DNA from 4 places in the Clostridium thermosuccinogenes genome. Region 1 is predicted to be linked to each of the others. Evidence: riboswitches for the same ligand, from Rfam matches in the RefSeq annotation. Region 1 holds a riboswitch; each other region holds the start of a gene.
What was found. Region 1 has a riboswitch for cyclic di-AMP ahead of CDO33_RS03515 (peptidoglycan-binding domain-containing protein). Riboswitches for the same ligand answer to the same signal wherever they lie in the genome.

Region 1 (7,537 bases):
CAGCCTATTTTCCAGCCTTGACTACCAACATGAAAGAATCTTCATCATAGAGAGAATAATTAAAATCCCCGAAAAACTCAACTTTTTCAAAACCCGCCTTATTTAAAAGCTCACGCATGGTCCCGCTCATGAGAGGCAAAAGCTTAACGGAGTTTTTATACTTTAAAGGTTCCCTTCCATTCCTTATAGTCAAGGTGGTGTTAAAATTTATATATTTCCGGTCATCCGTAAATTCATATTTCCTCAGGAACTCCAAGCCAATATCCTCATTGATGATGGGAGGCAGCTCATCAACGTTATACTTTATAATCCTGTCATAATTGATAATCTGCAGCACCAGGGCCCCTTTATCTGACAGGAGCTTATTCATCTGCTTGAGAACCTTCAGAATCGCATCGCAGCTTTCCAGGTGTACAATGGAGTTCCCTATGCAGAATATGCAGTCAAACCCAGGGGACAGCTTCTCTTCCAGCTCTTTCATGTCGCATCTCAATACATCGGCTGAAAGCTTCTCCGACTGCAGCTTTTGCTTTGCCCTGTTCACCATTTCCGCATCAATGTCCACCGCTGTAAGCTCATATCCGCTTTTCGACAGCTCTGCGGTATAGCCTCCGGAACCGCATGCCACATCAAGAACCCTCGCGGGGGGAGTCCCGGCCGCCTTCTTGATAAAATTCAGCTGTGACTGTCCTACAGGAAAAATATAATCGTAATATTTGCTTATTTGCTCGTAAAAACCCATATTCTTCTCCTTGTAAACCAGATATAATGCATCTCTTCATTGAATATCAAGGTTTTACCGTTTAACGGTGTCTGTCACAAATAATATTCATCAATTGCATCAAAATTATGTAGTCGTCTACCAAGGCCAAAACCGCAAGCTTCCTGCTTCATCGGCATGATAACCTGCAGTAGCCACAGGCATTCACAGGCGCTGATAAGGTCACTTTTCACTTTCTTTAATCATGTCCATACCCCATGACATATGCCATGAAATTGCAGGTTACATATCAATACTGCATCAGTCTATAACCGCAACCGCTTCAATCTCGATTTCAACGCCCTTTGGCAGCTTTGATACTTCGACACAGGACCTGGCAGGATAGGGAGCAGAAAAATACTCACCATATATACTGTTTACAACAGCAAAGTTTCCCATATCATTGATAAAAACTGTGGTTTTTATCACATTGGACATGCTGGTACCCGCCGCCTCCAACACAGCTTTCAGGTTTTCCAGCACCCTCCTTGTCTGGGCTTCTATCCCTCCGTTGACCACCTCACCGGTAGCGGGGTCTATGGGTATCTGTCCGGATGTAAATACGGTGTTCCCTGAAATTATTGCCTGAGAATAAGGGCCTATGGCCGCCGGAGCTTTATTGGTATTAACTGTCTTAATTGACATGATTCCACCTCCATAGTCAATTTTCTAATTTTATAGTAAGTATACCATATAATGTTATGCTTCACAAAGCCTAAATCCCTGCTGTCGAATACTATACAGGTTGTTCTTTATTCACTTCTTTATTCAATAATATTTTTAGTCCATATAAATCCAACTTGCCTGTAAGCTTTTTTGAAAGTACTGCTGTGATTTTTCTCATCATCCCGAAATCTGATAGATCAACAATAAACGAACCCAATCATGTTACATGGAAACAGCATCCTATGCATAAAAAAAGGGAGACCCATGAATACTTTGGTTTAGTATTGATGAATCTCCCTTTCCCTTGCCGTTATGATATTTTAACCGCAGCCTGTGCGGCAATTGCTTTCCTATATGGTTTAATAATTACTTGCTGCCCATTTTGCAGCTTCCTTTACAGCATTCTGGTGATCTGCATTCACTTTACCCGTACCATGAGTCTTGCTGTTTAAAAAGTGAATATCAAAGTGGCCGTCCATGCCGTTGCCTTTTACTGTATCAAGGTTGGTACCAGCTCCATAATCTCCGCTTCTTTTGCTGACATATGCATTTGCCGGTTCACTGTCCACCCCTGCATGAGGCATTCCGGCCATGGATGCGGCAATCTTTTTCCCATTCACCGTCACTATTACCGGCCTTCTTTCCCAGCTCCACTGGCCGCCGTATATCTGCTTCATGATTTTTGTATCTTCCGCCGTCAGAGTCTCACAATCTGCATGATTGGTACCGTAGGTCCTTTTTATTTTAAAGCTTTTACCCGATTTAATATCATATACCGTAGCTGTCTCTCCACGAGCAAAGAAGCTCTCTACACCGCCAAACCATGGCATCATGTAATCTTCGGCTTTTTTCCCGCTGTTTGCGGTTTCGGATGGTTTAGCCACTTCTGCCGGTTTTGAAGCCTTATCGCTTTGGGCCTGTTTTGCTGCAGCTTTATCCGCTTCCTCTTTTTCCTTTACCAGCTTTTCAATAAGCTTCAGGGTGCTGGTATGCACTATACCGTCCTGTTTCAGATTATGCGCAGCTTGCAGCTTTTTTACCGCTTCATAGGTGATGTCTCCATAGTAGCCGGTAGGTGTTACGGTAAAATACCCAAGGGTTTTCAAATCCTTTTGAAGCTTGATAACCTTGGAATTTTCATCCCCTTTCATGAGGTATACGTCGGAAGCTCTTGCCGTTCCTCGGGATACCATAGAGGAATTGCTATTTGCCTGCTTCATGGATTTGGATGCAGAACCTGCCTGGTCCTCTGCCTTTTTCGGATTCTGGCTATGCGCATCAGAGCGGGTCCCGTTTTCCGCCATGATAGAAACACTGCCGGCACCCTCTGTGCTATCTGTAATAATATCTGATGCTCTTTTTGTGGCACTTTCTGCAGTGTTGTTTGTAATGCTGTCTGCAGTACTTTTTGTTGTATCGTCTGCAGCACTGTTTGCAGTATCGCCTGTTATGCTGTTTGCAGCGCTATCACCCGCATCCGCAGAAAACAACTGCAAAGGCTGCCCGGTTTCCGTCCCGGCATCCGCTGCGCTGCTCTCCACAGCCTTATTAGATTCCGTTATGTTATCAACAGGTGACGTAGTGAGACTGGCAAAATAAAAAACAGATGTAATGGCTGCTGCCAAAACAGAACCAAAAACATATCTTCTGTATTGCATTAGTTTTCTCCTCTCTTTGCTTACGAGGTTAGTTGTCGGGTTAGGTAGAAGAGCACCCTTTCCGGCTGTTCCGGAATTAACCCCCTTGTGTTGTATCCCCCGTTTCCCTAATAAGGGAATTCGGCAGTATATATTTGTAAATTGGCTTCTTGAATTACGGTTGTATATTATAACATAATTAGTTTACATAAGATAGTGGCAAAACATGGATATCTTGAGGAAGTTTTGAACTAGGGAAAAGAAAACAAACGTGAGTTTGCATAAATCTTCCATCAAACTGATACCTATAATCCATCTCTTTATCGCTCCCTTCCATAATTTAATGCATTATCACCTCCCTCACGAGGGCAGACTAAATACAAAAGCTACGGACATATATACAATTAAAGGAGTTTTTGCTTCAAATATCGAATATACAGCCAATAATCTCTAAAGATGCAGAACTGCAAAGTATTAATAATAAAAGGAGTATATATGAGGGAAATAATAGTCACAAAAGAAAATGCAGGCAAACGTATAGATAAATACCTTCGGGATACCTTCAGAAATATGCCGTCAGGCGCTATGTACAAAGCCTTCAGAAAGAAGGACATAAAGGTCAACGGAGTGCGGGTCAAAGATGATTATGTCGTCTCCCAGGGTGACCGGCTGGAAATATACATAGTGGATGAAATTCTCGACGGAGTGCCCCAAGCCGGCAGCACACCTTTTGCCAGGGGTTTTTCAGTAGTATATGAGGACAGCAATATAATGATAGTAAATAAGGATCAGGGGATACCGGTGCACCCCGACAGGGAGCAGTCAAACAACACCCTTATAGACTTCATTCTTGAATATCTTGAGCACAAGGGAGAATATAATCCCAATGACACCAACTCCTTTACCCCGTGCCTCTGCCACAGGCTGGACAGAAATACGGGAGGTCTGGTCATAATAGCCAAAAACGCCGAATCCTTAAGGATAATGCTGGACAAGATCAAAAACAAGGAAGTGCGCAAATTCTATCAATGTCTGGTAGTGGGCAAGGTTAAGAAGCAATCAGCCGAGCTCAGGAGCTTTCTTATCAAGGATGAGAGGAAAAGCAGGGTTTTTATCAGCGATGAGCCGGTTAAAGGAGCTTCGGAAATTATTACAAAATACCGGGTTCTATCCTATGATATGGATAAGGATATAAGCCGCCTGGAAGTGGAACTCATAACAGGGAAAACCCATCAGATAAGGGCTCACCTTGCCCATATCGGCCATCCGATAGTTGGGGACGGAAAATATGGAACCAACGCTTTCAACCGCCCTCTGAAGGCCAAACGCCAGATGCTGTGGGCATATAAACTGGTTTTTGACTTCAAGGATGCCGGAATGTTAAACTATCTCAAAGGTATGAAGTTCGAAGTGGAACCCATATTTAATATCAATCTGAAAGAACAGCATTGATAAAAGCTTTTCTTCATCGCGGTTAATAAAAAAAGAGCCGGTGGATTGAAGTGCACCTCAAATGTTAGACATATACTAATATTTGGAGGTGTATTTCAGATTACCACCGGCTCCTCTTTACTTTACTTTCCTATGAACTGCTGTACAAGCACCTTTCCGTAAGTCGGGCTGTCCACTATGCCTATGCCCGTATAATTAAAGCTTCCGTTCAGTATATTCTTCCTGTGGCCTTCGGAATTCATCCATGCTTTAAATGCCGCCTCTACCGTCTGATTTCCGGCTATGTTTTCACCGGCTGTTTTGAACTCAATATCAAACTTTCTCATCATGTCAAAAGGTGAACCATATGTCGGTGATTGATGAGCAAAGTAGTTGTTGTTTACCATATCCTGAGCTTTCAACCTAGCAACCTTCACCAGCTCCATATCAAAAGCAAGAGGACCTACCCCGGCATCTGCCCTGGCTTCATTAACCAGATCCAGCAACTTCTGCTCATCCTGGGATATTCCTTCCGGAGGAGTGGTAGAAGGAGTCTTATCACTTGTCTGTGGAGTCTGGGTAGTAGGCGTCTGAGGTGCAGGAGTCTGCGTAGTCGGAGTCTTAGTCGTAGGAGTCTTGGTTGTCGGAGTTTTGGTTGTTGGTGTCTTGGCAGTAGTTGATCCGGATGTCTTTATGTATTGTGCAGACACCGCTCCAACACATCCGCTGCTCACATCATATACCGCATACCAGCTGTCTATTTTACCGAATACCTTTACTTTCTGCCCTTTTTTAAGCACACATACTACAGGATACTTTGTAGACGGGCCCTGCCTTACGTTCAAAGAATTAGCAGTAACTACCGCATCCGTAAAATTAACTTTTTGAAATGATGGAGCTGCTGTCACCTTTTGTACATCAGGCCCACCAATATTCAAAAGCGACGTACAAGCAAGCACAAGTACGATCAAATATACTAGCTTTTTTTTCATAAAATCCCTCCAAAACATCACTTCTGTTATTTATTTTTTAAAAAGTATGCTTCTATTATTATTAACAGAAAATATCGAAATATTTACATGGATGCTTCTAAAGGTAAAAGTTTTTTATTTTATGAAAAAAAGGATGTGTTGCCGATACAATAGAAAGGATTTGCCAAAAACGAGCCGTTTTTATATAAATTGCTTTAATTTCGCTAATTGAAATGGTGATTGCTGTTCCAAAAGATTCAAAGAACATATTTCAAATCCATAAAAAAGCTCCGGACATTCTTTTTCCGGAGCTTCATCGTTATTATATTTCCCTCATTAATATATTTCCCTTACATATCCATTTCTCATAAAGTTTGTAATTTAATTCAGCGCACTCATTACCTCCTGCCTCGCTTGAGCGATGGCATCCTCTATTTTGAGCTCTTTTACTTCCGAAGATTTTCTGAGCTTGTACTCCACAATGCCTTTTTCTGCCTTCTTTCCGACGGTGATCCTGATTGGAATACCGATAAGATCCGCATCCTTGAATTTAACCCCTGCTCTCTCATTCCTGTCATCCAGTATCACTTCCACTCCTGCCGACTGAAGCTCAGAGTAAATCCGTTCAGCTGTTTTCATCTGCTCTTCGATGGTAGCATTTACAGGAATGATTACTACATGATAAGGCGCAATTGACACAGGCCAGATAATGCCGTTTTCATCGTTGTTCTGCTCTATTATGGCTGCCATGAGCCTGTTTACGCCTATTCCGTAGCTTCCCATCACCATGGGATGCTCCTTACCGGCCTCATCCAGATATGTGCAGTTAAAAGCTTTGCTGTACTTTGTTCCCAGCTTGAATATATGTCCCACCTCTATGCCATGGGCAACTTTCACCGGACTGCCGCATTTGGGGCATCCGTCCCCTTCTTCCATATTCCTGATATCAATCACAGCCATAGCTTTAAAATCTCTGCCCATATTGACATTTTTAAGATGGTATCCCGTCTCATTGGCTCCCACAACGAAGTTTTTCATGGCTGCCACTTCCGGATCAACAATGAGCTCAATTCCCAGGCCCACCGGTCCGGCAAATCCAACATCAGCATGGGTTACTCTTTTTACTGTTTCGGGATCTGCCATATTAAGTTCGTTGCATCCCAAGTGGTTTCGGAGTTTTGTCTCATTGATCTCCCGGTCTCCTCTGACCATCGCGGCAACCACCCTGTCATCAGCCTGAAAAATTAGGGTCTTGGCAAATTCCTTTGGCGAACAGTTGAAAAACTTCATAAGTTCTTCTATAGTCCTTGCATCCGGGGTAGCAACCTTTTCCAAAGGAAGCTCATCGCAGCAGCGTTGCTCCTCCCCGGGGCAACACATCTCAGGCACACACTGGGCTTTCTCCCTGTTGGCAGCATAGCCACAGCTTTCACAAAAGACAACCTCTGCTTCCCCTATTTCGGATTTGACCATAAATTCCTGGGAGCCGGAACCGCCCATAGCACCACTGTCCGCATCCACCACAATATAATCCAGGCCGCAGCGGTCAAATATCCTGCAGTATGCCTCATACATCTTACTATAGGACATATCGAGGCCTGCCTCGTCCCTATCAAAGCTGTAAGCATCCTTCATCACAAACTCCCGGCAACGCATGAATCCAAACCGCGGCCTTATCTCATCCCTGTACTTTGTCTGTATCTGATAAAGCATCATCGGTAGAGATTTGTAGGAACGGATCTCATTCCTGACGATTTCGGTAAATACCTCCTCATGGGCAGGTCCAAGGCAGAAATCCCTTTCATTCCTGTCCTTCAACCTGAACATCTCAGGGCCGAAAACCTCCCATCTGCCTGAGGGCTGATAGACTTCCGCAGGAAGCAGTGCTGACATCATGAGCTCTTGAGCCCCGCTCCTATCCATCTCCTCCCTTATTATCTGCTCGATTTTTCTGAAAATCCTGTAGCCTAAGGGCAGGAAAGAATATATGCCTGAGGCCTGCTTCCTGATAAGGCCTGCTCTGAGCATCAGCTTATGGCTTGCAATTTCCGCCTCAGCCGGCACTTCCCTCA
Region 2 (7,537 bases), 880 kb from region 1:
TGAGGTAAATAAATGATTGGAAAATTTCACTGCCACAATTGATATAATGTACCCGACAGCAATAATTGTCTATGTTTATTTTTATATTTTCTTTTTATTACATATTTTAAATAGTAGTATAATATCAGTACTATTGGCAATGTAATGCGCTTTAATGAATATCTCCCTTGCGGTAGCCGTCCGGAAGAGGAAAGAAGCCTTTCAATTCCAAGAACGGAAATGTCGGAAATGGATAAAGGCTTATATGCACCGCAAAGGGAAGTCCAACCTTGGGCCGCATGCATGCCGGACTTTATAATACTCTTTAGATAAAAGAAAGGGAGGGTTCTTATGGACAGGAAAGCTCTTATCGTAAGAGGTGGATGGGAAGGCCATGAGCCTGTTGAGGTTTCACAGGTTTTTGAAAAAATTCTCATGAAGGAAGGCTTTGCAGTGGACATTCATGAAGACCTTGACGTCTTTGGGGATCTGGAAAACCTTCACAGCTATTCTTTAATCATTCCTGTATACACCATGGGTGAGATAAAAGGCGAATATGTGGACAATGTATGTGCAGCAGTTGAAAGCGGTGTAGGACTGGCCGGCTGCCATGGCGGTATGTGCGATGCCTTCAGGAACAATACAAGATGGCAATTTTTGACCGGCTCCCAGTGGGTAGAACACCCCGGAAATGACGGTGTAGAATATGAAGTAAACATTGTAAAATCCAGCTCCAGTCCCATCATTGAAGGAATCAACGACTTCAAGGTGAAAACGGAACACTATTACTTGCACCTGGATCCTGCCGTAAATGTCCTGGCAACCACCACCTTTCCCCTCGTTCCAGGGCCTCACAGCGCTAATGGGACTGTTCTGATGCCGGTAGTCTACACAAAGAGATGGGGTAAAGGTCGGATTTTTTATAATTCCCTGGGCCACCATGCAGATATATTTGACATCCCGGAGGCCAGTGAATTGATGAGACGCGGCTTTTTATGGGCAAGCAGGCTGCTGTGACCGCTTCTTAGTAATCAATTGCACAGTGACATGCGTTAAAAGCTTTTATACCAGCATTTTCAACAGCATAGGAAAGACGATGTCATTGGCTTTTGCTTTTAAGCAAATATTGATTTTCATTAAAATACATTCATGAAAGGGAGGAAACTCTCAATGGATAAGATAAAAATCGGAATTATAGGGTGCGGCAACATAAGCGATATTTATCTGCAAAACCTGACGTCAACCTTTGTCAATACGGAAGTCCTGGCGGTATGCGATATTATCGAAGAAAGGGCACAAGCCGCGCGCCAGAAGTATAACATTCCATATATGTTTACCAATGTGGATGAAATATTGGGTCTCAAAGAAATACAGATTATAGTCAATTTAACCACCCCCGGGGATCACTATCAAATATGCAAAAAGGCCTTGGAGGCCGGAAAGCATGTGTATGTGGAAAAACCTTTGTCCTTAAAGGTTGAGCAGGGGATGGAGTTGAAGGAACTGGCCAGGAAGAACAATTTGCTTCTCGGATGCGCTCCCGACACATTTTTAGGCGCAGGCCTTCAAACCTGCAGAAAGGCCATTGACGATGGCCTCATCGGCGATGTAATAGGTGCAACTGCCTTTATGGTGTGCCACGGTCATGAGAGCTGGCATCCGGACCCGGAATTTTATTATGAGGAAGGCGGAGGCCCTATGTTTGATATGGGACCATACTATCTCACCGCTCTCGTTTCAATGATAGGTCCGGCAAAAACTGTCACCGGAATGAATTCCATAACCTTTAAGCAGAGGACGATAACCAGCCGGAAAAAATTCGGGAAGGTCATAGATGTAAAGGTGCCTACCCATGTGACCGGGACAATAGAATTTAAAAACGGCGCCATTGCAACCGTCATCACCAGTTTCGACGTCTGGGGCAGCACTCTTCCAAGGATTGAAATATACGGCTCCAGGGGAACGCTGATAGTTCCGGACCCCAACACCTTCGGAGGAGATGTACGGATACAGACCTATTTCCAAAACGAGTTTAAGGAAGTTCCACTGACCCATATTTATTCTGAAAACAGCAGGGGTTTAGGCGTAGCCGACATGGCTGATGCAATAATAAACAATAGGACAAATATTGCTAATGGGGATCTGGCATGCCATGTGCTGGAAATAATGCATGCATTCCATGAAAGCGCTGAAAAGAGGGCCTTTGTGGATTTGAAAACGGATTGTGAAAGGCCGAAGCCTCTGGCTATAGGTCTGACTAAAGGTTATGTCAGCCTGTAGAAGGGATTGAAACAATACTTTATAGTAAAGTGCCGGTTTCTATCGGCAGCAGCAAACCGGAGTAAGCTTGTCATTGTGCAGGCATACTCCGGTTTGTCTTTTATAGGGCAGATTTATTCGCATCTTAATAGCTTCCCAAACTTTTTGCCAGCTCGATGATCCTGCGGAAATTTTCCAGGCTGACGGAAGACGGAATGGAATGGTCCGATGAAAATATATATCCACCGGATTCCTTCATTATCGGTAAAGTTTTTTCCATTTCGGCGCTTATCGCTTCAATATCGTCCCAGAGCACCGCATTAATACCGCCATGGAATACAAGATCCTTACCGTATTTCCTCTTCAGCTCAACCGGGTTCATACCGGCTTTAACTTCCAGCGGATTCAGGGCATCAATGCCTATGTCGATCAATTCAGGAATCAACGGGTTTATGTCCCCGCAGGAGTGAAGATGTGCCTTTATTCCCTTTTTATGAGCCCATTCAACCGCCCTTTTATGTACAGGCTTCAGCAATTCGCGGTAGGTCTTGACGGAAAAGAACTGGTTATGCTTATAGCCCATATCGTCAGGCCATTTAATGCTGTCAAAAGTATAGCCGGCATCCCATATCATATCAAAAAGGGCAATATCCATATCCAGATAAGTGTTGAACATGTCAACGCACCATTCTGGATCTTCCACCAACGCAATAAGCAAGGTCTCTGTTCCCACAGACCAGGAGTGGGTCACATCGAAGCCAAACCAGAAGCCTGCTTCTATCCATTGGCCTTCTTCGCGCCACCTTTTGTAATTCTTTTTAAGATAATCCCATGGAATCCTGTCTTCGGTGGGGGTCATTCGGCTTTTAGCTTCCTTCCACTTCTCAGGGTCCGTTGTTGTAAAGTCGAGGAATTCCGGGGTGGAGTCCATGTGCTTCCATTGCTTCAGGGTAACACCCCAGCTTGTGGTATAGATAATATGTTTTTCCGTCTCCTCAATAACTTTTGTCTCATATCTGGGGCTATTATCCACATTTATGGATGCCACCTTGTCGATATCGAAATAGTCTCTGTAATCAATGCCTTCCGGCATTCCTTCCCTTTGCCATCTCTCAATGGTAGAGCCCCATGGAGAATCAGCAATCGGAACCCTGTCGGCCTCCTTATGCTGAAACATTCTGGTAAACCGTTCATGCGTCGTCATCTTATACATGGATGCACCTCCAGTGATATTATTCCATCCGTTTTTTGTTGCCTTTAGCTTAAAATAACTGCCTATATAGTGATTGTATACTTTTTTGTTTAATAATGATTTGCACGGATTTATGTTCCAGGGGTACGTTTTTATGTTTTGCCATAGGTTATGAAGGATAGACTGGTATTGCTCCAAAGTTCAAGACTAAAATATTCTGAGCCTTTCGTTATCATGGTCTTTAAGGTTTTGGATAAATCTTTTTTGCATCCTTCCAAACGCATTAGATGATTAAAAATTTTACAACACAACTGACCACTGCAATTATCATTCCCTATTCAAGCTTGATTACCCATATTGTATTTAAAATATTACAGCTTTGTACGAAAAGCTTATGTTCATATGGCTTAAGTAGTCCTCAATGAATTGCTTGTCTAATTTCCCGAATCATTTCATAATTTTCAAAAAGCCAGTTATCTGCACAATGCATGTAGTATATAATATAAATTGCATATCAAGCCATGTCGATAAATTAAACTGCATTGATTGGACGATGGCTACTTGCTTATATAAATTAGTTTGAATTCTGCTAATTGAAATGGATTATTGCTTTTGCAAAAGGATTCAAAGCATATAACCATCAGGCAAACTATTGACTGAATTGGTTACTAAATTATATGGATTTGATCGCAGCAGTAAAATAAAATTCGGGGGAGGAAATTCCATGCCGTTATCCATAGTGGTTAATGAGGAAAACTATTCAAAGTATACTCATTTTATCCCCTACATAAGATATTGCGCCGAAGATAAATATTACAGCCCCTGGGAGCTCAACAGAAGAAAAATCAGCGACTATGAGCTTATTTTTATAACCGAAGGGGAGGGCCTGTTTGTGATTGGGGACAGGACATATGAAGTGTCCCCCAATGATTTGATTTTCCTCAAACCGGAAGTGTTCCATTCGGGGAAATCCCTCACTACCCCTTTCAAATTCCTGTGCATGCATTTTGATTTATATGTGTCCAAACCTGCAGATGACTTGCAGATGCTTAAGCAAGCCTACTACGAAACCATACCTTTAAAGCCCGTAAAATATCATAAAGCGGTTGTGGAGTTTCCTGAGCATATTGCCATAAGCAATTCAAGCCATGTGCATATGCTGTTTCGCAGGATTATCAATGAAACGGAGAGGCAGCTGGCAGGATTCAATTCCGTCATCAAATCCATCTTTACCGACCTTCTTATCAACCTTTACAGGCAGAAATGCAGCCAGCTTCCCGAAAATATCAGGTCCAACGAGGTTTTGCTGGCGGTGGATTACATAAAGAGCAATTACATGAACCGCATCACTTTAACAGACCTGTCAAACCATGTCCATTTGCAGCCAACTTATTTAAGCGGGCTTTTTAAAAAACAGACCGGGCATTCCGTTACAGAATTTATTAATCTTCACAGGATATCCGTTTCAAAGAAACTGCTTCTTGAGACCAACAGAAAAATTCATGATATAGCAAACGATGTAGGATTTTATGACTTACATCACTTTTCCAGAGTATTTAAAAAATATGAAGGGCTGACTCCCGTACAGTACAGGCAAATCCGATTGTGATAATGAATGGGCAGCCTTATACCGTAAATATAACGATAATATGTAACAAGGGAGGCCGGCTCCGCGATTTAAGCGTCTTTACGGCTCTCCCTGTTTCATACTCTACCTGTTTGCAAGTCTAGTATGTGTATACCATCCTGCCTATTCTTGCTGCTATAGGTCTCGACCATATCCACTTATTCGTTGTGCTGTCATCGAAATAGAATATGGCGCCGTTGCTTGGATCACTTCCATACAAAGCCGCATAAGCTGCTTTCTTGGATTCATCCGTTGCCGGCCTGTTAATCCACCCGTTCTCTACCGGGCTGAACTGATAGTAGTTCCCAATCTTCTGATATATTACGCTTTTTATAGTATTCGGCCATTCATCACTCTGCACCCTGTTTATAACAACAGCACCAACAGCAACCTGAGCTTCATACGGCTGGCTTTCTGCCTCCGCTCTTATAAGCCTTGCCAGAAGGTCTACGTCGCTTTCACTGTAGGAAACCACAGCTTTTGCGCCATTTCCTCCGGATGTTGAAGTTCCTGAGGAAGTCCCTGCAGAAGTTGATGATGTTCCGGGTATAATAAGGGTTTGTCCCGGATAAATCATATCATCCCACTTATTATTGGCTTTCCTTAAGGAATCAAGAGATATCCCGTGTTTTTTTGCTATTAGATATAAGCTATCCCCGCTTTTTACGGTATACGTCGCAGCAGGCACATTTAACACCTGTCCCGGATATATCACTGTTCCTTTTATATTATTACTGCTCTGGATTGCAGAGACCGAAGTATTGAAGAGCTTGCTTATGGTATAAAGCGAATCACCCTTCACTACTTTGTAGGATGCAGCATTAGCCACACCCGGTGCTATCACCAACAGTCCGAAGCACACAAATGCCGCAGAAAATAAAGTTTTTAATCTGCCTTTCTTAAACATTACATTTTTTCCCCCTTTCGCCTCCGGAGTTAGTTGACGGGTTCGGGATGAGGTACCCTACCATCCCTGACCTTGGAAGCGGCATAAATGCTAAGCAATGATGCATGCCTAATAAAGCAGAAATCTATTATATACTGCCGCTTGCATCCCATATCAGGAACGGATTCACCCCAGGTAAAATATCCTCCGTACTCCATTGTGGAGATTCGGCTGTTTTCCATGCCATTCTAACAGGATTTATGCATCATTTCCATACAAAATTATTGGTAACGCAGGAATATCAATGCTTTGACGGAATAACCCGGAACAGTAAAACTTTTTTTGAGTTCTTTTATCACACCAATATCCTTATTGGCCTCCCCTGCATAGTATGTAATATGTCAACTAACAGGGGGTGATAAATGTGAATAGCTTAAAAATAGGAGACATTGTTGCAAGGAAATCTTATAACGCAGATATATCTTTTGTAATTGACAGAATAGAAATTGGTTCCAATGGGAAACCCGTATATATTTTGCGGGGCCTTCTCCATAGAATCCAGGCAGACACTGATGATGAAAATGATCTCATAAAGCAAACCTATAGAAGCGCCATTGAAAGCATGAAAAGAAATGTAATAATGGCAACGCGGCATGTACCACAGTATAGGCGATCCAATCCCCTCTTAAGATACAGCCCCTTCCGGGCAAGAGCCGGTAAAATTCTGCATATAGATTCCAGCAGGGAATTTATAGATATGTGCATGCAGAATTACAAAAAGGCAGGTCTTCATGCAACAAGCATCCACGCGGAAGAGAGCAGACAGCCGGAACTTATAAGAGGCGCCCTGGAGAGATACCGTCCCGATATTCTTGTCGTTACCGGCCACGACGGTATAAAAAAAGGATCTGTGGATCTTAATTCCATAAACAGTTACAGGAACTCAAAATATTATATACAATCCGTTAAAGAAGCCAGAAAATATGAGCCCAATGATGATAAACTATGCATATTCGCAGGTGCATGCCAGTCCTATTATGAAGGTATTATGAACGCAGGAGCCAATTTTGCCAGTTCACCGGGAAGGATATTGATCAACGCTTTAGATCCGGCAATTGTAGCAGAAAAAGTAGCCCTCACCAGTTCAAGAACCTTCGTCACTCCCGAACAGATATCAAGAATAACTGTATCCGGTGCCGATGGCATATGGGGCAAAAAAACAAGAGGCCATCTAAAGCTGTGATGAATGTAAAACTTACGGAAACTTAAAGGAAAATCAGGGATATAAATCCACAAAACAGCTGTTTTGTGGATTTATATCCCTGTGGATAATGTGTATAAGTCTGTGAATAATTCATTTTAGTTAATTTTACCTTGTGGGTAATTTGTTATATTTTTGTTGATGAATTTGTCCATCCTCCTCCGACCTGTTTGCATCTCTCCTTTCTCAGGTAACCATTTTAAGTAAACCAGCATATATTGAATTAGAAGCCGGTAATCTGCTGGACGCCCGTTCAAATCTTCTATAGAAAGACTCCCAACGACGACCAAAGGAATTGTTAACCGGCTTATGGCAGTTATTCATACTTAAGCT
Region 3 (7,537 bases), 1.4 Mb from region 1:
CCGTCAGATTTCAGGATTATGGCTCCTCTTTCGTCGGTCCTGAATATCTTGACACCGTTATTTTCAAGCTCTTCCAGAACACGCTCCGAAGGATGCCCGAAATTGTTCTTTCCAACGCTTATAACCGCTGCCTTGGGTTTTACTGCTTCCAGAAACTCTTCAGTTGTTGAAGTATTGGAACCGTGATGGGCCACTTTCAAAACGTCGGCCGTCACGTCCGCTTTGCTTTCCACCAGCAGCTCTTCTGCTTCCTTTTCTATATCTCCGGTAAAAAGTATGCTGGTATTGCCATAATTCAATTTTAGCACTAAAGATAGATTATTTAAAGCCGATTCGGTTATTGAGATATTTTTATCCGGGTGCAGCGTGCTGAAATAGGTATTTTTATCAAGCCATATCTCATCTCCCTTATCACATGCTTCCACATTTATTCCCCTGGCTTTTGAAATTGAAATCAGCAAACCCAGCTCTTTTTTGTCAGGGCAATCAGGTATTATTAGATTGTCCACGTTAAACTCCTTCAACACAGGAATCAAACCCTGTATATGGTCATCATGCCCATGGGAAGCCACCACCGCATCCAGCTTTGTCACCCCGTAATCCAATAAAAACGGTATAATTGTGGTTTCTCCGATATTGCTTTCGTTGCTGCCCGGTTTGCTGCTGCTCCCGCCTCCGTCAATCAGTACCGTAGCTCCACCGCTTGTTTTTATAAAAGCCGAATCCCCCTGCCCCACATCAGTAAATACCACCTCCAGCTTTCCGGGCAAAGAAATAAAGATCAGGCAGACGGCAAGAATGCAGCCGAAAGCGGCCAGATAGTGCTTAAACTTAAGATTAAGTTTAAACCACTCCCTGAACTTGAAAATATAAAGAAGGAAAAGATAATACAGCACTATAAGGGGAAGAGGCGGAGTAACCACTCTTATAGTGGCAAAGGGCAGCTGGGTGGATAATTGGCAGACATATAATATGAAGGAGAGAAAAACCGTATTGACATAACCTAGCAGCTTCGAGCATACGATGTTTATCTGCCCCAGCGCAGCCATGGCAAATCCAAGGATTGTTATTATCTCGGTAATAGGAACTACCAGTATATTTGTCAGCAGCGATATTAGTGATATTTTATTAAAGTAATATACGGTTATTGGAAGTACGCCAATTTGAGCCGCCAAAGTTGCAGACAGCACATCGGATATGAAGTTGGGCAAATGCAGACGGTCGATTTTAGCCTTTATCCCCTTGTTGAACAGTACGAGGGAAAGGGTAGCACCGAAAGAAAGCTGGAATCCGATGTCAAACAAGGTATTAGGATTATAAAGGAGAAGCAGTATAGCTGCCAGGGATATGCCGGTGAATATATCCGAATCCCTTCTCAATATCTGACCTACCAGCACTGTAACCGCCATTATAACGGCTCTCAGCACCGACGGTGAAAAGCCTGTCACATAAACAAATATCACCAGCACAGCTATCACTATGCTGTTTGCCATCCTCTGCCTCATCCCAAGCCTTTTAAAAACAAACAGCAAAGGCATGACGATAAAGGCTACATTAGCTCCGGAAACTGCCATGATATGGGTCAGCCCTGCATCGCTGAAAGCTCCCTGCACCGTTTTGTCCAGGCCTCCCCTGTATCCAATCAGCATACCGTTAAGCAGCCCGGCCTGCTGCGGAGGCAGGCTCTTTTCAATTGTGCCGATAATGCGGTTTCTAAGTGCCATTCCCACCATGGCAAACCTGGAAATGTGCTTTCCACTACCTTCTTTAATATTATTGCCGGTGGCATAGATAGTTGCCGAAACGCCCGACTGAGCCAGGTATTTTCTATAGTCAAAACCTCCGGGGTTCCTCTTTCCTTTTGGCATATTGAGGCGGCCGCTTACTTCTATTTGCCTCCCATAATCCAGCAGCTTGTTTTCCGGGCTGTTCAATGTATTGAGGAGCACCTTGCCGGATACTTTCTTTTCCTTATGATCGGTTTTAATGCTTACAGTTTTTATTATATAGCTGACCCTTGAATCCCTTATATCAGGCTCGGTAATTATGTATCCGGAAATGGTAACCTGACAGCCGGAAAATTCCTTGAATTTTTCTTCATTGGAATTATTGATGTACAGGTATTCAAAAGCGCCGAGCGAGTAAAAAATCAAGGCACCAATCATAACGTTTGCTGCTGTGGCATGCCGGGAACTGGCCAGTATGAAGATGAAGGACAGAACTGCTATTGATGCTGCGGCGATTAGGAAAGAATTGCTTAAATAAGCCACTACAATTCCAGCAATAAGTGCAACTGAAAGCAAAGACAATGGCCTTTTCACATACCACCTCTATAACAAAAAGCGCTTCCAAAAAAGAAGCGCCTAAGTCCAATATGATTACAGTATCCTTCTTGCTGTCACATAACTTCTGGCATAATAGCTTTCGGAAAGGTTCGTAATGGTTACACCACTGCGTTCAGATTCAGCATGTATGAATTTCCCATTTCCTATGTAGATGCCTACATGATTTATGTAGCTGCTGGAACCAAAAAATACCAGATCGCCTATTTCCAGCTCAGATTTGCTCACTTTAGTTCCATGTTTTGCTTGATCTGCAGCTGTACGGTTCAATTTTATGCCAAAGTGCTTAAACACATACTGCACAAAACCTGAGCAGTCAAACCCATTGGGGCTTGTTCCTCCGTAAACATATTTCACACCCATAAATTTTTTGGCATACTCCACTATTTTTTGTCCAGTGGAAGTGCTCACATCCAATATTTTGACATCTCTTTCAGCATCTCCGCCTCTGGATGCGGCGGAAGTGTCCAATGTCAAATACTCACTGGCAACCCATGCTGCGGTACCATCGGTAGTTTTAATTTTATACCAGTCTCCGGACTGGGTTAATACCGCAACCTTAGTTCCTTTGTGAATCTGGGATAGCACATCCGATGTTACATCCGGCTTGCTTCTTACATTCAGTACATCTACGGTGACGGTGCCTATTCCTATCGTTTTTTCCACGACATGCAAATAGTCGCCATGCACCCATCCCGTCTTGCCGTCATATGATACCTTATACCAAACGTCCGAACTGGAAAGCACATTCACTTCGGTTCCTTTTGGAAGCTTGTCCAATACTTTCGCAGAAGTACTCGGCTCCTCCCTAAGATTGACCACACTTCCCGTGATAGTTCCTGTGTTTCCGCTGGCCTCCTCTGCGTAAGTACTAACTGTCCACAAACAAAGAGTCAGTACAAACACAGATACACTGACAAGCAATTTCTTCAAACCGGTCATCATCATCTGTCCTCCTATTGGCTTCCGAAGTTAGCTGTCGGGCTCGGGTATAGGACACACCCCTACCAGACCGGAAATTTCCCATAAGCGAGAAACATTATACACGGAAAATGCGATCATATCAGGAAAATGAATCAAATATGATTAAGCATAATTTTCAGCGATATGCCATATATTATATTAGCCGTTCCTCCTATGGCATCGCTGTTCATCCGTTGTTTCCCACTTGGTGTATAACCTATAGTCTGGATTCACCCCAAAAATCTGGTTCCTCCGTAACCCATTAACAGGGATTCAGCCACTTTTTGATTTTTCTTCCACAAACATTATACCTTTAAGAAAAAAAATTGTCAAACTTTAGATAAGAAATATTTCCAAGAATTATTTTAAATTAACTCGTTGTGCAAGCTTTTTCGAAAAAGGAACTCCAAGCCAAATGGAAAGAATCGATATCAAACAATAAATGGTATATTATGGTAGCTGCCAGGGTATATTTACGTGGTTGATTTCAAATCAGGAGCATATCAGTAAGCTCCCGGGCGTTTATAATGGCTTTCCCGATAGGGTGGTTGTTGAAAGCAACCAATGTTATGGAGGACATCTTCTCCATCTCTTTTATCCTTGGAACCCACTCCATCAGTTCATCCTTGCTATACAAATAGTTATACCTGTCGGAACCCTCGCTCCCATACCATTTCTGAGCATTCCTCCCATGCATGCGCAAGTAGGAAATCCTGGAGGTTACTGCCGTGACATTCTTTATAAGGCCTTTTATATCCGGTTCATCTACACAAACATATCCCAGTCCTTCCTTTTTGAGAAACTGCATTGTCTCCGATCTTATCCATTCCCGGTTTCTGAACTCTATTACCACTTCGATGTTCTCAAACCACTCTTTAAGCCTTTTGAGGTGTTCCATATTTTTCTCGTTATAGTGGAAGGAATACGGAAACTGGGCCAGCAGGCAAGTGAGTTTTCCGCTCTCAATAAGAGGTAAAAGGGCATAATTAAACTGCTGTGCTTCCAAAGCTCCGGCACTCCGTTCATGGGTGAATCCTCCGAAGAGCTTTACCGCAAATTTGAAGCCATCGGGGGTTTTTTTATTAAGGCTTTCAAACAATTGAAGCCTGGGCATGTGATAATAAGTCGAATTCACCTCAGTGAAATTAAAATGCTGCGAATAATACTCCAGCATGTATGAATCCTTTATTCCTTCAGGGTAAAAGGGTCCTATCCAGTCTTTGTATGAGTAGCCCGATGTGCCGATATATATCATGTCCTTTACCTCCTCATAATCATATGACTTAAATATCATAGTTTATACTGCTTGTCAACAGTTGTAAACCTCAGTTTTTAGTATTAATTTCCTATTAATTTTTTTGTTTATAATCTCTTAACCTGGGTAGATATATATCGTACAGCAATATACAAAGTTCTTACCCACAAAATAATGCAGCAGATTTGCAGGAATATTTGCAGTACAAGTTCGAAACAGTACATGCAGCAAGGATTAGCAGAAATGCATACAGCAGCAGTTTTTAAGAAGATTTGCAGCAGAAGTTCGAAGAGTAATATGCATCAGAGGTATTCAGCAATATTTCAGAAGAAGTTGCAAAAGTACATGCATCAGTTGTTTTAGTAATATTTGCAGCAGAAGCCTGTAAAAACATATGCATCAGAAACTAGACAGCCGATATCCGTTTTTTCGGATACCGGCTGTTTGGCTTTATTGGTCATACTCTTTCCGGAGCGCTCAATCCAATCAGCTTCAAACCATTGGACAGTGTTATCCTTGTTGCTGCCACCAATGCAAGGCGTGCTTTTCTGAGTTCCTGATCCTCCACCAGAATGGAATGCTCATGATAAAAACGGTTGAAATCCTGGGCTACATCCACGAGATACCGGGTTATCACCGAAGGTTCCAGGTCGTTCATTGCCTGAATTACCTTTTCCGGGAACTGATACAGGGTTTTTACCAACTGATATTCTTCCTTTGTACTGAGCAGTTCCGCATTAAACTCGGAAGAAGGCTCCATGCCCGCTTTGTTAAGCACGCTGCAGGTTCTGGCATGGGTATACTGCACATATGGTCCGGTCTCTCCGTCAAAATTAAGCGCTTCGTCCCAAGTAAAAGAAACGTCCTTTATGCGGTTGTTGCTCAAGTCACTGAATATTACTGCGCCAACGCCTATTTCCCGGGCAGTTTCATCTTTGTTTTCCATATTCGGGCTTTTTTCCTCGATTATTTCCCGTGTTTTTTTGATGGCTTCATTCAGTATGTCTTCCAGCAGCACTACTTTTCCTTTTCGGGTTGCCAGTTTCTCACCACCCAGGCTCACTATACCGAAAGGCACATGAATCAGGTTTTTAGCCCACGGGTATCCCATAAGCTCGATAACTTTAAACCACTGCTGGAAATGCAGACTTTGACTGGCGCCTGTCACATAAATGCACTTGTCAAAATCATAAGTGTTCTTTCTGTATATGGCTGCGGTTATATCCCTTGTCGCATATAAGGTGCTTCCGTCCTTTTTAAGAATTATGCACGGAGGCATTCCATATTCCTCAAGGTCTACAATCTGCGCTCCTTCGCTTTCTTTTAGAAGATTCTTCTGCTTAAGCTCCTCTACGGTGGCATCCATCTTATCATTGTAGAAGCTCTCTCCTGCATAGGAATCAAAGGATACACCCAGTACCTTGTAAACTCTGTCAAACTCTTTGAGGCTTATATCCTTAAACCACTTCCACAATTCCAAGGCTTCCTGGTCTCCCCGCTCCATTTTTGTAAACCAGGCTCTCGCTTCATCATCCAGTTCCGGATTTTTTTCCGCCTCATCGTGGAATCTGACATATAAGGCCATAAGCTCCTTTATCTGATCTTTCTCTACCTTTTCCCTGCTGCCCCATTTCTTATATGCAACGATAAGCTTGCCGAACTGTGTACCCCAGTCTCCGAGATGGTTTACACCCACACAATTGTATCCCATGAACTCAAATATCTTATACAGGGAGTTACCTATCACCGTCGAACGGAGATGGCCTACATGAAAAGGCTTTGCAATATTGGGCGCCGAATAATCTATAACAACGGTTTTGCCCTTGCCGACATCCTGCGAGCCATACTTATCCTTTTCTTTTATCGCGCTTTCCAGCACTTCCTTGATAAAGGCGCTTTTAATAAAGAATATATTGAGATAGCCGGATACGGCTTCAACCTTATCTATGTATTCGGAAACCTGAAGCTTTTCTGCCAGTTCCTGAGCGATCTGTACGGGAGATCTCCTCATGATTTTGCTGAGTTTAAAACACGGTAGGGCCAGATCACCCATTTCGGGGTTCGGAGGCAGTTCCAGTATGTCAAATATTTGCTGGGAATCCAAGGGTTCTATTATGTTGTCCAGCACGTCAGCAACAGCTTTTTTAAAGTTAAGCATTATAGTAACACCTCTGTCAATTCTATGTAGAATTAATTTTAATTAAACAAAGCAGTTGTCCATTAAACCAGCTCAGTTTATTTACATATTTATGTTTTTAATCTTTTCACAATATAATACCATATAAATAAAAAAAAGAACAGGAGTATGAAGGAAAAATTGCACAAAAATAAGCTCCCTTAGCATAAACAGTCTTTTAAACTGACTTATGCCAAGAGAGCTGTAAAATTATGGGGATCTTTATGCCGATTTACATTACATAAACCGGCTCATGGAGTTATATTGATATCTTGAATGTCTTGATCTCATAAGGCTTGATGCTGAACTTGAAGCTGTTGCCGTCAGTTGCAACTTCGCTTATGTTGTTCTCCAGGAGGTCGCATTCCCATACCTTGGAAACATTCTTGAAGAATTTCAGAGTTACATCCGACCTTCTGTTATAGCACTCGTAAAGCCTTACAATCATTTCGTCTCCTTTTTCTGCCTTCTTCACAACCTCTACTACAACATTTTCCTTGTCAACGCTAAGGAGTGAGAATTCCACCGGCAGACTACCCTTATGGGCATCTTCAACCTTCGCATATACAGGGCAGTTGAGCTCATAAGCCATCTTTACTGTACCGGCATCCTTCCAGTCTCCGGCATGAGGATAAATGGAATAAGTGAATTCATGCATTTCCCTGTCAGCATCCACGTTAGGACTGGTTGCTGATTTAAGCAGAGTGAGCCTCATGACACCGTCTTTTATGTCATGTCCGTATTTGCAGTCGTTAAGCAAGCTCACGCCATAGCCGTCTTCCGACAGGTCTGCCCATTTGT
Region 4 (7,537 bases), 280 kb from region 1:
GGCTGTAAACACCTTGTTCCCCCTGACAAAAAATACGTTTGATCTGCTGCCTTCCGTTATCTTGCCCTGTCCGCTTACCAGAAGCACTTCAAACACATTGTTTTCTTCTATTGTCTGCCTTGCCTTTTCCTTGTAAGCGTTGTTTACTACTTTTGCATTGGGGTTATTCCTCTCCCAATGCATCAAGGCAACCTTTACACCCTTCTCAATCTCTTCCTTTACAGGGTAATAACTCTTGCTGACATACATAAGGCAATTCTGCCTGCCATCTTCCTCAAATATTGTAATCTTGACGTTGCAGTTCTTCTGGTTGTTCAAGCTTGCAACCTTTCTAACCTGCAAGCTCATATCCTTCTGATGGGTTTTTAACTCCATGCCCAGCATGCTTAAAGAATTCTTCATGCGTAAATAATGGTCTTCCATAAACAGAGGCACGCCATCTATTATTCGTATGACTTCATAAACAACTCTGTCTTTTTGAACTCCAACATCATTGATTTCATCTGCTGGTTTCGTTTCATCATTTAATAAACAAATTTTTCCTGCATTGTCAGTCATCTGAATTATCCCTCATTCTTCTTTCCAAATTTCCGGAACAAATATCCAACAAGCCTATTTTACAGGATTTGATTCTTAAATGTCAATTTGTTTAGGGCAAATCAATGGATATTTATTTGCTCATTTATCAAGTTTGGATTAACTGAAAAATTCGTACACTGCAATTATTTATCTTTATCGCATGGTTTATGCATAAAAAACATGTTATCTGCACAATATAATAACCTACAGATTATGCATAGCTGTATTGAGCTTTTTTCCGATATCGGAAACAAAAAAACAGAGGAGAATGTGTGGCCGCATTCTCCTTTCGTTTTTTATATTGACCGTGAATTAATGATTTTTTATGATATGATCCTTTATGATACAGATATAATCAGCGAATATTTAACTATAAAAGCATGGCTTTATCGGTAGGCTCTGCTGATAATCCATATGTTTTGGTTAATCCTTGGAACAAGCATCCTTCGATTAGATTATCCGATATTTAGAGTAATAATTTCACTTGAGTTAATTTTATTCGGAATAATTATTTTTCACCTTAAATTAACCCAAATCGAACCCACTATTTTTTCACTTAAATTAACCTTATTCGGAGCAGATATTTTTACTTGAATTAACTGCATTCGTAACAGCTATTGCTCTATTAGATTAAAGATTAACGGGGATCAAACAGCTTCTGTACAGCAGCCGGCTGCTATCTCCATCTTAAGGACAGAATATTCACCACCAGGTCTGAAAAATGCTCTGCCGAAACCCCTTTGCCAAAACATAGATTATTGGTGTAAACATCATTAAGGGCATCCTTAATTGCATCCTGCCATTCTTTCTCTGCTATTGGCACATGCTGTCCGTATTTCCTGTAAAGCTTCATAAGTACTATGGATTTTATCAAATTTTCCATTGCACCACCCCACAAAGGGCATATATATTTCCCAGACAGGATATATATTTCCCTGATAGAAATACTTCCGTTTGCGCATAATAACATTTATGGTATATTATGTAATTAATTCAGTAATTTCACATAATGAAAATATTAACTTAATTTTACATTTATTTGTAGCATATGTCAATATTTAGTTCCACGTTTTGAGGAATCCGTTTATGCTTGTTCGCTTTTTAAATATAATTGATATGATAGCTAAATAGCATTGAGTAATAGTTGGTTTATCAAAGTGAGGTAAACAATGGATAGCAATATTCCCGGCTCAAGGATAAAAAATTTGAGACTTCAGAACAATATCACACAGATGAAGCTGGCCAAGTACCTTAATATCAGCAATACTACCCTTTCGCAATATGAACTGGGTACCCGTAGGCCGGATTATGAAATATTGAAAAACATTGCCGAATACTTCAATGTATCTACCGATTACCTTCTTGGAATAACTGACTCCATGGAGAAAGAACCTCCTGCCAAGAGGCCCGGAGAGTTTTGCTACACCTTTGATTTATCTGGGCTTCCCGAGCAAGTGATAGAACAGATATCCGAGTACATAGAGTTCATCAAGCAAAAATACAGCAAACAAGAAAAGCAGGATAAACCGGAAAAAGACGGATAATCCTGCTTTTATTCTAATACATATCCTGGGTGAACCAATAGGCACGATGAAATGCTACTTGGCATATATATCAGGTTTCAGTACTCCTATGTATGGCAGATTGCGGTATAGTTCCTTGTAATCCAGGCCATAACCTACCACAAATTCATCAGGCACCTCAAATCCCACATAATCCGGTGTTACATTCGCTCTCCTGCGGCTTGGTTTGTCCAACAGACAGCAGGTTTTTATGCTTTTCGGATTTCTCGACCTCAAGTTCTCTATCAGATAATGCAACGTAAGACCAGTATCAATTATATCCTCCACGATCAATACATCTTTTCCTTCTATGTTCTGATGAAGATCATGAATGATCCTGACCACTCCGGAAGTCTTTGTGCTGTCGCCATAGCTTGATACAGCCATAAAATCCATGCTTAACGGAACCTTTATTTCCTTGGCAAGATCACCGAAAAATAAGACAGCTCCCCGCAATATGCCCACCATAATCAGGCTGCTTCCCTGGTAGTCTGCAGTTATCTGCTTTCCCATATCCCGAACTCTGCTTCTAATTTCATCTTCTGATATCAGAATTTTAGCTATATCCTTTTCCATTAATTACTGCCTCCTGAATAAATACTGTTAATGTTTTTAGTTTAATCAAATATTTATTCTTTGTAAAGCCATATCATAATTTTCATAATGCTTCATAACAAATTTATTACGATAAATTTGTTACGCTGACTTTTTTGCACTCATTAAAGACCGCAAATTTGTGCAGGCAGTCATCAATGGCGGTTTGAAGCTCCTTGGTCCGTTTTACATCCCTTTCATACCATATATTTTTCACAACCAGCGTTTTTGCCTTGCTATCACGGATTGCCTCGACTCTACCGATAAATCTGTCGCCATAAAGCAGCGGCAGGACATAGTAGCCGTATTTGCGCTGCTCCTTAGGGGTGTATATCTCCCATTTGTAGTCAAAATCAAACAATGTTTTGATAAGTCTTCTATCCCAAAGCATATTGTCCAGCGGAGCAATCAGCTCACAACGGTCTCTTAATTCAGTCTCCTGCAGGACTGCTTCGAGTAAACTCCGGTCGGTCGAAAGGCAATATAGCTTGTCCTTAATGCCGTCCACCGTAACTTCCATAATTTTTTCCTCGGAAAGCAACTGCCTGAAAATCTCGTTTCTTTGAGCAGATTTTAACTCCCAGATGTTCAACCATGCATCGGAAGGCTTGTTCCACATAAGTCCCACCGCACCTATACGGCGCAGCACACGCCATTTTTGATGCTCGAGTTCATCGGGATACGGCTCCGGTGCGTTCAACAGCTCAGCATCAATGCAGTTCTCCGCAAGGTCGTAATACTTGGTTGTACCTTTCTTGTGGTGCACTACCAATTCTCCACGGAAATACATGGTTTCCAGCGCAGCACGGGAGAGCTTTGCATTACTCCAATACCAGTCCACCGTATCACTAAAACCGATATCCGCTGACGATACGGCACCCTTTTCCCGTATGATGTTCTTGATTTCCTCACATACGGCATTGACCTCGTCGTGGCTCCTGCCGCCGGTTTTATAAGCTTCGCGATACCGCCGGAAATAAGGCCAGTCTGTGGTTTCAATAATCGAAAGGTTTTTGTCGAAATAGTCCAGCAGCTTTCTATCCTCATACAAAAGTGAATACAGCATTTGCTTTGTGAAGCCTTCAACCCTCGATTGCAAAACCAGTTCCGGATTCTTGCCGCATACATCGATCGGGTCAAACTGAATACAGCCTGCTTGACGGACAAAATCAAGCACTCCCTGTTTGCCTGAGAATTTGTAATCACCTATTAAGCCTTGCTTCAAAAGCATGAACCTTCGTGCCTGCTTATTGGTTAATGCAACATTTTTTATCATTTTGCCCTCTTAATTTCTCGTGTTTTAATATAATAATGCTCTCCGCTCCATATATCGCTTTTCGGACAAGGTGCACAACCACATTTTGTCAATGCAACATATTAACAGTATACCATAATTAGAAATAGTTGTGTAAACTTTTGTATGCTTTGGCTTGATTTCATTTCTAGTGCGCCCTGCACTGTTAAAGAAGCACATGAAATCGGTTGTGAAAAGAAAACTGACTACACAAAAAGCACCCATCCAGCTATAATTGGGACAGGTGCTATAATACAGCCTTACACCAATGGATCAAGTTTTTTCAGTCATCAATAGTTCACATATTTAAGCGGGTTTTGAGGAACGCCATTTTTCCTTACTTCAAAATGCAGGTGAGGCCCGGTCACATTTCCCGTCGCTCCGGATAATGCGATGACTTCTCCCCTTGCCACCCTCTGGCCGGCTTTAACCTTTATCGAGCTCAAATGCCCGTAATAGGTTGTGTATCCGTTTTCATGGTCTATGATGACGAGCTTGCCGTAATTGCCCTGCCATCCGGCAAAGGTTACTTTGCCGCCGTCTGCAGCTTTGACGGAGGTGCCTGAGGAACAGCCGATGTCAATTCCCGTATGCAGTTTCCCCCATCTCTGTCCAAAACGTGAAGTAAGACTTCCTCCGCTTGGTTTAGTAAAAACTCCGTATGCAAGAGTACTCGGCCTTTCTTTTGTGCCGCTGAGCACCACTTTGTTTTGAGGCTCTTCTATAACCTTCTCTTCCACAACTTTCTCTTCCGAAACTATGCCGTTTATTTTTATAACCTCTGCCGCAACGGATTTTTTACCTTCCTTGCCTTCAACCTTCACCTTTGTCTGGCCTTTGTAAAGGTCGGCAGTCTCTACATATTCAACCTGGTAAGGAATGCTTTCCTCATAATTTTTCGTTTCAATGCTCTTTATGTTTATTACATACTTTGGTACGCTGAGAATGATCTCCTGGCCGATTTGAATTTTATCCACATCCAATCCAGGATTCATTTTCTCAATTTCAGACTGTTTAATTTTATGTGCTTCGGCAATTTCAGATACCGTATCGCCTTTTTTTACCACATATACCTTTGACTCCTCGGTGCTTTCAGACAGCAGTTCAAAAACGGTTTTTTCATCCTGAACGCTGCCTATGTTTACAGTCTTTTTGATAATATTTATGTCTTCGATAAAATCTACGCTTTCCGGATCGCTCCTACCGTTGTTTTTCATATATTCGTCCTTAATCCGGGTCAAAATGGATTCTGCTGTGCTCTTATCCTTGAGATAAGCGATATCACGGCCGTCAACATTGATGGAATAGGCCTCCGCCAGCAGCTCCAAATTGCTCTCCAGCGTTTCCTCGATAGCGCTTTCAGGAGTCAACTTGTTGCCAAAGGCAAATACTTCCTTATAATCAACCTTGGTGGGAATGATAATATTTAGGCCGGTAGCAGTCTCCGTCTTCTTTTCTATCTCCTGGATAATTTCATCAATCTGGCTTTTGTCGTTTACCATAGCTATAACCTTGCTGTTTACTTCAACTGCATAATAACGCTTTGTGAAAACGCTAAAGCCTGTCACCGAAACAGCGGTGACAAACGCTACACCGGCTAAAATCCATTTTCTGTTTTTTATGATCCACGGCTTGCTTTTACTAAGCCATGCTCTGCTTTTATCAATCCATATTCCACTTTTTTTAATCCATCCTATAAGTTCGTCCTTACTCATAAAATCTCCTTATCATCTAAAGGGATATTTCCTCATCCAAAAGGATTATTTTGTCCCCCTAAGAAGTAGTTCCTTTATTTTTCAGGGTTTTAATCCGGACGGCAAATAATAGTGTTCTAAGCTGCTCCAGATAAAAAATTTGAAAAATAAAAACGGTTTATCACCTAACCCTATGTGAAAACCGCTTCAAAAGGCACAGTCAAACCATCACTCCCTTTCAAAGCTTCCGAGGTTAGCTGACGGATTCGGACAGAAAGTTTTGCCCTACCATACCGGCAGTCAGAGACTTAAATCAGAGATATGAAGTTTGTAATATTAGCCCAAATCAAGGATTCAGGCGTAACATTAATTCAGACCTGACAATCACCTGCCGACACCTGGTATGGATTCACCCCAAAAATTGGTTCCCCCGTATTCTGCAGAAACATCGCTGCAGAAATTCAGCATATAGGTTCAATATTCAGTTTACCTATATTATTTGCTATTCCCTAATAATTATAACTACATTGCATAAATGTGTCAAATATGTAATAGGACATCGATATCGGATAATTCTTTATAAAACAAAGAAAGCGCCTTTCACCATCAGACGGAACATGAATAAATAGCGCCTATTAATATATAAACCGCAGAATTATTGCCTGGGCAATATTCTGCGGTTTGCTTTTACATCATTTATTTTTTATGTTCTTCCAGCAATGCCCTGATCTTTGTAGACGGATCCAGCAATGCGCTTAAAGAATGATCGTGATTGAGAGTATCTATAAGCAGCGCTATAAACTTTGATACATCAACCTCTACATACCAAGGCGCCTTTTTGAGCGCTTCACTTCTATAAGTCAGGTTAGTGGAAAAAACCTTGGTGATTATTCCGTTCCTGTAGAACTCATTAAATTTCTCAATGCCTTCCGTAAACAATCCGAAGGTCACCGCCATATAAATTCTATTGGCTTTTCTCTGCTTCAATTCCATCGCTATGTCCAGCATTGAATCTCCCGATGAAATAATATCATCAACGATGAGTACATCCTTGCCTTCCACCGAATCCCCCAGGAACTCATGGGCTATTATGGGATTCTTGCCGTTTACTATCCTGCTGAGATCCCTGCGCTTATAAAACAATCCGAGATCCAGCCCGAGTATGTTTGCATAATAGATATTCCTGTTTATTCCACCCTCATCGGGGCTGACCACCATCATTTTGCTTTTGCTTATCTCCAAGTCCTTTTCAGAGTTAAGCAAAGCCTTAATAATCTGGTATGCCGGCTGAATATTCTCAAATCCCTTTATCGGAATAGCATTTTGCACCCGAGGATCATGGGCATCAAAAGTGAGGATATTCTCCACTCCAAGGCGTTCCAACTCCTGAAGGGCAACAGCACAATCCAGGGATTCCCTCGATACCCTTTTATGCTGCCTTCCCTGATACAGCAAAGGCATTATCACATTTACACGCCTTGCCTTTCCACCTATTGCCGAAATAATTCTCTTTATATCCTGAAAGTGGTCGTCAGGACTCATGGAATTTTCCATTCCAAACATCTTGTACTTGCAGCTGTAATTTCCTACATCACACAAGATATACAGATCATAGCCCCTGATGGATTCCTTTATGACAGCTTTTCCTTCGCCGGAGCTGAACCTGGGGCAGTCAACCGATATAAGATAAGAATCTCTTTTGTAGCCGGGATAAAGCAGATGATCGAAACGACATTCCGGTATGCTTTTCCTGTACTCAGTCAAATGCTTGTTGACAAGGTCACCCAATTCCTCGCTGCTCTTCATTGATATGA

Region 2: another riboswitch for cyclic di-AMP. It lies ahead of CDO33_RS20165 (LysM peptidoglycan-binding domain-containing protein); the one in region 1 lies ahead of CDO33_RS03515 (peptidoglycan-binding domain-containing protein).
Region 3: another riboswitch for cyclic di-AMP. It lies ahead of CDO33_RS09410 (C40 family peptidase); the one in region 1 lies ahead of CDO33_RS03515 (peptidoglycan-binding domain-containing protein).
Region 4: another riboswitch for cyclic di-AMP. It lies ahead of CDO33_RS04675 (peptidoglycan DD-metalloendopeptidase family protein); the one in region 1 lies ahead of CDO33_RS03515 (peptidoglycan-binding domain-containing protein).

Annotation. Positions count from the first base shown of each region.
Region 1 is NZ_CP021850.1:773,514-781,050, reverse strand. It holds gene CDO33_RS03525 (class I SAM-dependent methyltransferase) at 5-742, opposite strand; gene CDO33_RS03520 (RidA family protein) at 1,022-1,405, opposite strand; gene CDO33_RS03515 (peptidoglycan-binding domain-containing protein) at 1,786-3,084, opposite strand; cyclic di-AMP (ydaO/yuaA leader) riboswitch at 3,087-3,220, opposite strand; gene CDO33_RS03510 (RluA family pseudouridine synthase) at 3,559-4,515, shown strand; gene CDO33_RS03505 (CAP domain-containing protein) at 4,638-5,486, opposite strand; gene CDO33_RS03500 (proline--tRNA ligase) at 5,847-7,537, opposite strand, start outside.
Region 2 is NZ_CP021850.1:4,622,265-4,629,801, reverse strand. It holds gene CDO33_RS20185 (ThuA domain-containing protein) at 331-996, shown strand; gene CDO33_RS20180 (Gfo/Idh/MocA family protein) at 1,150-2,259, shown strand; gene CDO33_RS20175 (uroporphyrinogen decarboxylase family protein) at 2,384-3,451, opposite strand; gene CDO33_RS20170 (AraC family transcriptional regulator) at 4,155-5,039, shown strand; gene CDO33_RS20165 (LysM peptidoglycan-binding domain-containing protein) at 5,158-5,964, opposite strand; cyclic di-AMP (ydaO/yuaA leader) riboswitch at 5,968-6,186, opposite strand; gene CDO33_RS20155 (sporulation peptidase YabG) at 6,368-7,186, shown strand.
Region 3 is NZ_CP021850.1:2,132,627-2,140,163, forward strand. It holds gene CDO33_RS09405 (DNA internalization-related competence protein ComEC/Rec2) at 1-2,321, opposite strand, end outside; gene CDO33_RS09410 (C40 family peptidase) at 2,379-3,290, opposite strand; cyclic di-AMP (ydaO/yuaA leader) riboswitch at 3,289-3,594, opposite strand; gene CDO33_RS09415 (DUF72 domain-containing protein) at 3,793-4,560, opposite strand; gene argS (arginine--tRNA ligase) at 5,018-6,718, opposite strand; gene CDO33_RS09425 (alpha-mannosidase) at 6,996-7,537, opposite strand, start outside.
Region 4 is NZ_CP021850.1:1,057,604-1,065,140, reverse strand. It holds gene CDO33_RS04705 (aminotransferase class IV) at 1-558, opposite strand, end outside; gene CDO33_RS04695 (hypothetical protein) at 1,256-1,462, opposite strand; gene CDO33_RS04690 (helix-turn-helix domain-containing protein) at 1,749-2,123, shown strand; gene hpt (hypoxanthine phosphoribosyltransferase) at 2,178-2,717, opposite strand; gene CDO33_RS04680 (winged helix-turn-helix domain-containing protein) at 2,824-4,011, opposite strand; gene CDO33_RS04675 (peptidoglycan DD-metalloendopeptidase family protein) at 4,320-5,744, opposite strand; cyclic di-AMP (ydaO/yuaA leader) riboswitch at 5,951-6,200, opposite strand; gene CDO33_RS04670 (ribose-phosphate pyrophosphokinase) at 6,420-7,537, opposite strand, start outside.